DNA from 3 places in the Methylobacterium sp. 37f genome. Region 1 is predicted to be linked to each of the others. Evidence: riboswitches for the same ligand, from Rfam matches in the RefSeq annotation. Region 1 holds a riboswitch; each other region holds the start of a gene.
What was found. Region 1 has a riboswitch for cobalamin ahead of J7U37_RS01760 (TonB-dependent receptor). Riboswitches for the same ligand answer to the same signal wherever they lie in the genome.

Region 1 (3,267 bases):
TTGCGCAGGCCGATCTCCGAGCCGGTCGAGGGCACGAGGAAGGGCGAGCGGCGGATGTTGAAGAGCGGGCTGGTCGGATCGACCGTGGCGGTGACGCCGCGGGCGTCGTTGGAGTGGAAGCCGCCGCCGTAATTCACGAACAGCTCGGTCTCGAACCACGGACCGAGCACGAGGCCGAGCTTCGGGTTGACAATGCCGTCCCATGCCGTGCCGGAATTGGCCGGCGTGTCCGAGCGGACATCGGCGGTGAATCCGTCGGCCCGGACACCGATGCTGGTGCGCAGCCAATCGGTCCAGCGCACCCGGTTCTCGACGTAGAGGGCGGCGCTCGCCTCCAGCACCCGGTCGTCCAGCACCGTCGAGCGGACCTGCCGCGCGGTGGTGTTGAACAGGCCGACGCGGATCGAGTCCGTGCGGGTCTGAAGCCCGATTTCGGTCTCCATCGGCAACCCGAAGAGGTCGCCCTGGACCGTGTGGCTGATCTCGCCGCCGCCCAGAACCCGGCTGTCGCGCTGGCGGAACTGGTCGCCGCTGACCGGATCGTTGAGAAAATATGTGAAGTCGTTGAACAGGTTCATCCCATAGCGGATGACGTAGGCGTTCGCCCGGGTGATGCCGGCGTCGCTCGTCCGGCTCCAGCGTCCGGAGAGCGAGAAACGGCTGGTGTCGCCGCCATCCGTGGGGTTCAGGGTGCCGAAGCGGCCGATGATCCCCTCCGCGACGGCGCGCTCCGGGATCTGGTTGGTGGCGTTCCACCGGGCCCAGTAGGCCATGCCCGTCAGGGCGAAGCCGTCCAGGGCCGTGCCCTGGCTGTAGCGGACGACGCCGTTGAGCTTGGCCAGACGGTCCGGCACGTCCCAGGGGCCGTCATAGGTCTGGGCCTCGCCCGCCACCAGCAGGGTGCCCTGCCCGAGCGGTGCCGACGCGATGGTGAGCGCCCGCTTGTAGCCGAAGCTGCCGAAGGAGGTCAGGGCGAGGTTGCGGTCGGTCTTGTCGAGATAGTCGATCCGCACCGAACCGGCCGAGGCGAAGTCGCCATCGCGCACGAAGTAGGGACCCTTGTGGAACTCCACCGCGCCGACGAGTTCCGGGATCAGGAAGTTGAGGTCGGCATAGCCCTGTCCGTGGGCGTGGGTCCGCATGTTGACCGGCATGCCGTCGATCGACAGCGCGATGTCGGTGCCGTGGTCGAGGTTGAACCCGCGCAGGAAGAACTGGTTGGCCTTCCCCTCCCCGGAATGCTGGGTGACGATGAGACCGGGCACGCTTTCCAGCACCTCTCCCGGTCGGGTGATCGGGCGGCTGTTGATCTGCGCACCCGATATCACCCCCGCGCTCGCCGCATCGACGGGCCTGAGACCGCCGCCGATGCCGGTGACGCCGCCGACGAAGCCCGCCTGCGCGACCGGTCCGGTTCCGGGCGGCGCCGATGCCTCCGCCGTGACCGAGAGTTCAGCCAGGTTCGCCTCGGCCGCCTGGCCAAAGACCGGCCGGATCTGCGCGCCGTAAGGCACCAGGCCGGCACAGGAGACCAGAAGGAGCGTTCGGTAGGGGGGCCGTGACGGAGCGGGCGACATGAAACCTCGGGCGACGTCTGTGGCACGTCACCGCGACGAGGTCGGTCCGTTCGCCGCGTGCGAACGCCCCGACACCCACCAGGACACCCCGCCCGATGCGTTTCGCGTGTGACCACGATGGACGGCAGGTCTCCTGGCTCGCGGGTCACCGCCCTCTCATCGTCTTCCCAGGTGCCGGGGCACCCAGTGACGTGTTGATGATGGGCTCGCCGCTTACAGTTGCGGGGGCAGCCGCGGCGTTGGGCTCTCGCCCGCACCGCGTTCCCTTTTGATCCTCGATCCGAGGAACCGTCCGAGGCCAGAAGACCAGACGAAGCCCGACAGCGTCAATCGAACGCGCGGGAAATCGGCGTCCTGTGCTCCCTGTGCGACAGCCCAGGCCGAGCCAGGGCCGAGCCCAGCGCCGGGGGGTCGGGGACAGGCCGGGTGAAGGCTGGATGGGCGGCCACCCCTCCGATCAGAGCGGGCGATCCCGATCTTGATCCGGGCTCCAGCTTCGCAGCGGCGAGGGTCCGATCTGGCGTTCGGCGCGGGGCGCCGGCTCGTCCTCGAGCCAGGTGCGGGGGCCATTGGCATTGCCCCGGACGACGTCACCGGCGACGATCGCGTGTCCGGAGGCGACCGCCACGATCAACTGGGTGGCGTAGGCCCTCGGACCGCTGCCCTTGAGGGACATGCCGGGTCCGCCCGGACGGAGCTTGCTGCCGAGCGCGCCCCAGAGGGGCGGTGTCTTGATCCGGCGCAAACCAAAGCCCTGGTCGATCAGGGCAGCGGCCGCTTCGATCTGGCCGTTGAGGAGAAGCAGGCCCGGCCGCGTCAGGCGGAAGACATAGCTGCCCTCGTCGTCCTCCTCGACGAGGTTCACCAGCTTCAACGACAGGGCCTGACAGGCCGTGTCGACGTTGTCGCGGGTGAACTCGGCGTCGACGGCCAGCGGCCTCAGGGCTTGGCCCGAAATCCGGCAGGAAACCCGTTGGAGAAAGAAGCGACGTCTGGAAATCTGGCTCAGGCCCCATCCAAGCGCGATCGCGCGACGTGGGGCGATCATCCGCCGGACAGCATGGCGCCCGGAGGTTTCGGTCTGGTTGAGACGATCCGCGAGTTTCGGTGGCGGAATGCACGCCGTGGTTGACGATCCAGTGCCCGGCCCGATCCCGCGGGGACCCCGGTCTCGGTCACCGAGGCGGCGCGGGCGCTCGCCCCCGCGATCGGCCGATCGATGCCGGCCCTCTTGCTGTTCGCCCGTCACCGCCCTCTGTGAGCGGTCATCACCGCCGGGAGACATCGGACATGACGAAGCTGTTCATCGCCAACATCAGGACCGCCGAGGGACCCAAACCGCTGGTGACCGTGCGGGCCGCCGCCGAGGGCGAAGCCAGGCTGTTTCTCGAAGCCGCCTATCCGGACGACGAGATCCTCGACGTGGCGGAGCCGAGCGGCTGGGCCAGCGACGCCGACACCGGCAGCGCGGCGGGCGACATCCGCGAGCATGCCGGCGTGCAGTGGCAGGCGCCCTCCAGCCATTCCGGCTGAATTCAGCGCCGCCGGTTGAAGCCGGCGCTTGCCAGCGCCAATCGTGCCGTGACCATTGCCGACCATGCCGATCCGTCGCGAGCATCGCTTCTTCTATCCGATCGACTGGCCCGAACTGTCGGCCGTCATCCGGTTCACCCGCGCGCGGGGTCGGTGC
Region 2 (3,267 bases), on a different contig from region 1:
CCGCAGCCCTCGATGCCGCAGGCCGCCAGGAACGAGCCGTCGAAGCCTATATCGCCGAACTCGTTGACGATGATCGCGAGGCGGCGGCCGTTGGCGTTCTCGACGAGGTGGCGCACCAGCGTGGTCTTGCCGGCTCCGAGGAAGCCCGTGACGATCGTGCAGGGAATCTTGGCGACAAGAGTCATTCGGCGGCGTCCGGATGGGGGGGCGCCGCGACGGGCGGCGGGAATGTGGGCGGGAGCGGCGGCGGGAACGGCGGAATACGGGCGACGACGCCCTTGCGGAATTCCTGCGGCCGGGCCTTCCACGGTACGATGCCGTCCGGCGTCTCGGCATAGAGCGCGACGCCGTCCAGGATGATGCCGGCCGAGGCGACCGGATCGAGGTCGCCGTAGACGTAGGTCCAGCGCCCCTGCGACGCGACCGCCACCGTGCAGGGCCGCTTGCACACCGAGAGGCACTCGACGCTCTCGACCGTGATGCCCGGATGACCGCCCGCGCTCACCGCCTCCTGGAGGGCGGCGAGCAGGCGCGCCCCGGCGCGTGGCTCGGAAACGTCCCCGGCCGCCCGGCAGGTGGCGCAGACGTAGAGCGTGACGGCGGCGCTGTCCGTCCGAGGCGAGTCTTTGGGTATCTGATCCTGCAACTGGTCAGGCATGGGCCGTCCGGGCCTTGCCGAACAATCCCCAGGCCCAGCCATAGGCCAGCCCGATCACGGCCCAGAACACGAAGGCGATGCCGAGCGAGCGTGCGGCGAACTGCGCCGCGTAGGCCGCCGGCAGGTTCGAGGCGGCGTGGCTGGTCTCCGGCGCGCCCGCGAGATGGGGGGCGACCAGGAGCACGATGCCCCCCGCGATGGTGATCGGCGCGCGCCGGATCGCGATGAGGTACAGCCCCATGGCGGTGGCGAGCGCCGTCATCACCCACCAGAACTGGCGGTCGGCGAGCGGCGCCGCCGCCATGCCGGGCAGTTCCGGCGCCAGCCCGAGAGCCGGTGCCAGGGCCACCGCGAGGAACCCCCCGATGGCGAAGCGCAGGCCGGTCTCGGGGCTGGGCTCGCGGTTGCAGGCGAACAGCACGGCGCCGAGCAGCAGCGCGTAGCCGACGCCGCCCACCAGGGTGGCCAGCGCCGTGAAGGCCATGCGCGGCAGGCCGGGGCCCGGCTGCCAGTCGGGCGCGACCTCGCCGCCCGCGACCGACGGGTCCTTGGTGCCGTGATCGTGACCGCCGTGGACGCGCACGATCAGGGAGGCGGGCGACAGGCGTGCGGAATCTGCCGAGGCCTGCGTCTCGTAGCGCTCGGCCGCGATGATGAGCGGCGAGGTGAGCGCGAGCTGCAGGCCCGTCGCGACCACAGCCGCGAGGAAGCCGGCGACCAGGGCCGCCGACACGAGCCGGATGATCATGGGGGTGTCTGCCTTAGGCGGAGGCGCTCAGTGGCAGGGGAAATTCTGGCTGTGGCGGAAGTCGTGCGCCGCATTGTGCAGCGCCATCGCGGGGGCGAAGCCCGCCATGAACACGAGGCCGAGGCCGAGGAAGGCTGCCACGAGCACGGCGCCGAGACGCTCGTTGGTGCGGGTGCCGGTCAGGACGAGGGTGTTGGTCGACATCGGTTCATCTCCTGGCCGCCCCGCCGGCGGCCGTCACGGATCGATCGGGTGGACGGAAGGTCCACGCTCGATGGCAGGTCCACTCTCGGCGGCAGGTCTCCTGGCTCGCGGGTCGCTGGTCCTGCCGCCTTCCCGGATCGCTCCAGTGGCCGATGGCAGTCCCGTCTCCGCTCACAGTTGCGGGGGCAGCTGCGGTTTCAGGGTCGCCCCCTCACCGCATTCCCTTTTCACCCCGTCGCCGGGGCACCGTCCGATCCACGCTTCTACGCGGTTGCCGTCGCGCTGACAACGCGGCCCGGATCGGATTCCGGCCTTTGACCCGGGGGCTCGATTTCGGGCACAGGAGGCCCATGCCGAACCTCCCTCCCAGACTGACCCTCGTGCTCGGCGGCGCGCGCTCCGGCAAGAGCGCCCATGCGGAGGGGCTGATCGAGGCCTGTCCCGCCCCCTGGCTGTACCTCGCCACGGCGCAGGCCTGGGACGACGAGATGCGCGACCGCATCGCGCTCCACCGGAAGCGCCGCTCGGCCGACTGGATCACCCGGGACGTGCCGATGGACCTGGCCGGGGCGGTGGCCGCTGCGCCCGGGCCGGTGCTGGTCGATTGCCTCACCCTCTGGCTCACCAACCTGATCCTGGCCGAGGCCGACGTGGAGGCCGCCACCGCCGCGCTGCTGGCGGCCTGCGCGGCGGCGCCCGGCCCGGTGGTGCTGGTCGGCAACGAGGTCGGGCTCGGCATCGTGCCAGACAACGCGCTGGCCCGCCGGTTTCGCGATGCCGCCGGGCGGCTGCACCAGCGCCTCGCGCGGCAGGCCGACCACGTCGTCTTCCTGGTGGCGGGCCTGCCCCTGATCGTGAAACCCCAAGCCGGAGCCACCCCATGACGGACGCCGTGAACGACGCCGAACGCCATCGCGAAAAGATGGAGAAGCGCAAGGCGGTGCAGGACGCCGAGGTCGCCGGCAAGACGATCGAGAAGGGGCTTCTCATCGTCAACACCGGTCCCGGCAAGGGCAAGACCACGGCGGCCCTCGGGCTGATGCTGCGGGCGCTGGGCCATGGCTGGCGCGTCGGCGTGGTCCAGTTCATCAAGGGCGCCTGGGACACGGGCGAGAAGCACGCGCTCCAGGTCTTCGGGGACCGGATCGACTGGCACACCCTCGGCGAGGGTTTCACCTGGGAGACTCAGGACAAGGCCCGCGACATCGCCGCCGCCGAGCACGCCTGGGCCAAGGCCCTCGACCTGATGGCGGATCCGACGATCCGTCTCGTGGTGCTGGACGAGCTCAACATCGCGTTGCGCTACGATTACCTGGACCTCGATGCAGTGGTGGCGGCCTTCCAGGCGCGCCGGCCCGACCTCCACGTCATCGTCACCGGCCGCAATGCCAAGCCGGCCCTTATCGAGGCCGCTGACCTCGTCACCGAAATGGGCTCCGTGAAGCACCACTTCGCCGCCGGGGTGAAGGCCCAGGTGGGCATCGAATTCTGATGCGCTTCGCCCTCAGCCCGGTCGGGCTCCTTATCCTGTCGGGCATCCATCCGGCCTGCGCCGAAACCGCGCCGGCCTGGCCGGCCAGCTATCTCGGCCGCGTCGAGGCCCTGGCGGTGGTGGAGGGCCTGAACGCCCGGCTGCTCGCCAGCCGCTCCGCCACCG
Region 3 (3,267 bases), on a different contig from region 1:
GCATCCTGTTCGACCTCGGTCTCGGCCTTCTCGCCGTGGATGCCTGCGTGCGGGTGCGCGATCCGGAGGCCGTCGAGCGGCTGCGCGCCGGCGTCGGCATGCCGTTGTTCGACCACGCCAACCCCATCGGGCCGCATCTCGTCGCCATGAGCCCGCACCGGGTGTTCCTGGCGCGGGTCGGACGCGTCGAGGTCTATGCCCCGATCCCCGGGTCCGGCGGCACCAGCCCCGAGGGTCCGCACACGCACGTGCTGCCCAAGCTCCTGCGCAGCGGTCGGACCCATGCCGCCACGACGCCAATCCCGGCGGGCTGGGTCCCCTGCGCCGGCCTGCACCCAGCCCATCCCTACAAGGACATGATGGGCGACCGCATCGCCTTCGATACCGGCCGCTACGAAGCGTTCCAGGCGATGCTCGACCATTGGGGTGATCCGGAACTCGTGGCGATCAAGCGCGGCGGGCCCGAGGCACCCAGCGGCACGGTGTCGACCCGCCACGCCCAGGGCGCACGCCGCATCGCTGAGGCCCAGGCTCGTTACCTGCGCGGCGAGATCATCGAGGGCTCGGCGAGCGACGACGAGGATGCGGAGGCGACGGCCTGACCGTGACCCGGACGGTGCCCGGCAGGAATGGTCCGGGAGCACCCCAGAGGGTGATCGGCCTGATCGGCTGCCCGGGCGCGGGGAAGACGACCTACGCCCGCCGCTTCGACCCTCTCGACGGCTGGGTTCACCTCACCCTCGACGACTTCCGGCAGACCCTCTGGCCGCCGCACCGACAGGTCTACTGGGAACTCAGGCAGGGCTCACATGACGATGCGGCCCGGGAAGTCCTGCACCGGGTCAAGGAAGCAGCCCTGGATGCCGCCCTGACGAACGGCTTCAGCGTGGTGATGGCGGACACCCATCTCACCAGACCCGTGTTCGAGCGCGAGCTCGGGATCGTCGCCGGACACGGGCTCACTGTGGAGTGGAAAGTGTTCGACGTGCCGTGGGAGGTCCTCAAGTCCCGCAACGCGGAGCGCGGTCGCGTGGACCCGTCGCATCGCCAGCCGGATGAGGTCCTCCGGTTCACCTACGAGGTTTTCCAATCCCCGGACGCTTGGTGGCGTAGCTTGCCGCCGGAGCAGGTCGAGGTCCTGACCTGACGGACGGAGTGAGCGATCCGTCTTCCCAAGTGTTGCCGGCAGGGCATAACCCCTCGTGCATTGCATTTGGTCCGTTGACGGGCATGGGCGTCGGCATGGTACCTCGGCCGTGACGGTTCCTCCCCGGAGGATCAAAAGGGAACGCGGTGCGGGGGTAGCCCCAACGCCGTGGCTGCCCCCGCAACTGTAAGCGGCGAGCCCTTCGCCACTGACGTCACTGAGCGGCCTCGCTCGGGAAGACGGTGAAGGGCAGTGACCCGCGAGCCAGGAGACCTGCCGTCAGTCGTGGTCACACGCGAGACACGCTGGGCGGGGTGCCCCGGCGGGTGCGGAAGCATGCGCGTTGCGCGTGGTTCGGCCTCGTTCGCGGTGACGTGCCACTGCCGTCGCCCGAGGCCCATCAACGTGTCCCGTTCACCGTCCATCCCGCTGATGTCCGTGCTGGCCTTGTCCTGCGCGATCCCCACCGCCGTCGCAGCCCAGGGGGCGCGCTCTGAGGAGACCGCCGTGGTGCTCGACGCGCTCTCGGTCGAGGGGACCCTCACCGCCACGCCGACCTACCGGGTGCCGGACCTCTACAGCGGCACCAAGACGGTGACGCCGCGTCGCGACCTGCCGCAGCAGGTCGACGTGGTGCCCCGGGAGGTTCTGGTCGACACCGCCGCGACCCGGGTCGAGCGCGCCCTCGACTACGTGCCCGGGGTCGGCAAACAGAACGATTTTGGCGCCCAGAACCTCGCCCTGTACTCGGTGCGCGGCTTCGCAACCCAGGACATTTTCCAGAATGGGTTCAACATCGCCCGCGGCTACAACGGCGCCCCCGACACCCAGAACGTCCAGTCCATCGAGGTCCTGAAGGGCCCGGCCGGAGCCCTCTACGGACGCAGCGATCCGGGGGGCACCGTCAACATCCTGACCAAGCAGCCCGTAGCGCGCCCCTTCGTCGAGATGGGCACGCTGTTCGGCAGCTTCGGCACCGCCCGCACCACGGTCGATGCCGGCGGTGCGCTGAGCGAGGACGGCAGCGTGCTCTATCGCTTCAACGGCGCGCTCGCCCGCCAGGACAGCTTTCGAGATTTCGTCGACGGCGACCGGGTGCTCCTGGCGCCGGTGGTGAGCTGGCAGGTCACCCCCGACACCAAGATCACGTTCGAGGCGCAGTACCTGCGCAACCGCCAGACCTTCGACCGCGGCACCGTCGCGGTGAACAACCGCCTCGGCCTCGTCCCGCGCTCACGCTTCTTCGGCGAGCCGGGCGACGATTCCGTGTCCGAGAGCGCGCTGCTGCAGGTGCGGCTGGAGCACGCCTTCAACACCGACTGGCATTTGCGGGTCGCCACGCACCTCAACACCGGAAGCCTCACCGGCCTGCAGACCGGCGCGACCGGGATCCTCAACGACGGGCGCACGCTCTTGCGCGAGTTCCGCCAGCACGACTTCACCTGGGGCGTCGCCATCGGCCAGGCCGAACTCGTCGGGCGCTTCGAGACCGGGCCCATCGCCCACACCCTGCTGCTCGGCCTGGAGCACGAGCGCTACAACAGCACCGAGAACCTCCTGCGCTCGACCCCGCGTCTCGACCCCTTCGCCATCGACCTGTTCAACCCGGTCTACGGGCAGGCCAAGCCTCCGTTCACGCGCCGCTACAGCGCCAGCGAGAACGTCGGCAACACAGCCGTCTACCTCCAGGACCAGATCGCTCTCAGCCCGGAATGGAAGCTGCTGCTGGGCAACCGCACCGACTTCTACAACCAGACCTTCCGCGACAAGGTCGCGAACGAACGGACCGAGCAGGACCGCACCGGCTTCTCGCCGCGGGCCGGTCTCGTCTACCAGCCGCTGTCGTTCCTGGCGCTCTACGGCAACGTCGCCGCCTCGTTCCGCCCCAACACCGGCTTCGACAGCGCGTCCCGGCCCTTCGCGCCCGAGACCGGGTTCGCCTACGAGGTCGGGACCAAGCTCGACCTGTTCGACGGCCTCAGCGTGACGGCCGCCGCCTTCCACATCGAGAAGGAGAACGTACTCACCACCGACCCGGCAGACTTCTTCTTCCAGATCGCCGCCGGGGCGGTGCGCAGCCAGGGCTTCGACGTCAGCCTGGTTGGGCAGGTCACGCCCGA

Region 2: it holds a riboswitch for cobalamin, as region 1 does, so the genes downstream of both, J7U37_RS05285 (CbtB-domain containing protein) here and J7U37_RS01760 (TonB-dependent receptor) in region 1, are expected to answer to the same signal.
Region 3: it holds a riboswitch for cobalamin, as region 1 does, so the genes downstream of both, J7U37_RS23980 (TonB-dependent siderophore receptor) here and J7U37_RS01760 (TonB-dependent receptor) in region 1, are expected to answer to the same signal.

What each region holds. Positions count from the first base shown of each region.
Region 1 is NZ_JAGHKN010000002.1:72,159-75,425, forward strand. It holds gene J7U37_RS01760 (TonB-dependent receptor) at 1-1,577, opposite strand, end outside; cobalamin riboswitch at 1,683-1,885, opposite strand; gene J7U37_RS01765 (hypothetical protein) at 2,035-2,625, opposite strand; gene J7U37_RS01770 (hypothetical protein) at 2,868-3,110, shown strand; gene J7U37_RS01775 (hypothetical protein) at 3,175-3,267, shown strand, end outside.
Region 2 is NZ_JAGHKN010000005.1:114,396-117,662, reverse strand. It holds gene cobW (cobalamin biosynthesis protein CobW) at 1-185, opposite strand, end outside; gene J7U37_RS05295 (DUF1636 domain-containing protein) at 182-658, opposite strand; gene J7U37_RS05290 (CbtA family protein) at 651-1,406, opposite strand; gene J7U37_RS05285 (CbtB-domain containing protein) at 1,434-1,610, opposite strand; cobalamin riboswitch at 1,683-1,876, opposite strand; gene cobU (bifunctional adenosylcobinamide kinase/adenosylcobinamide-phosphate guanylyltransferase) at 1,961-2,494, shown strand; gene cobO (cob(I)yrinic acid a,c-diamide adenosyltransferase) at 2,491-3,102, shown strand; gene J7U37_RS05270 (hypothetical protein) at 3,102-3,267, shown strand, end outside.
Region 3 is NZ_JAGHKN010000064.1:5,679-8,945, forward strand. It holds gene J7U37_RS23970 (hypothetical protein) at 1-602, shown strand, start outside; gene J7U37_RS23975 (AAA family ATPase) at 653-1,147, shown strand; cobalamin riboswitch at 1,244-1,443, shown strand; gene J7U37_RS23980 (TonB-dependent siderophore receptor) at 1,553-3,267, shown strand, end outside.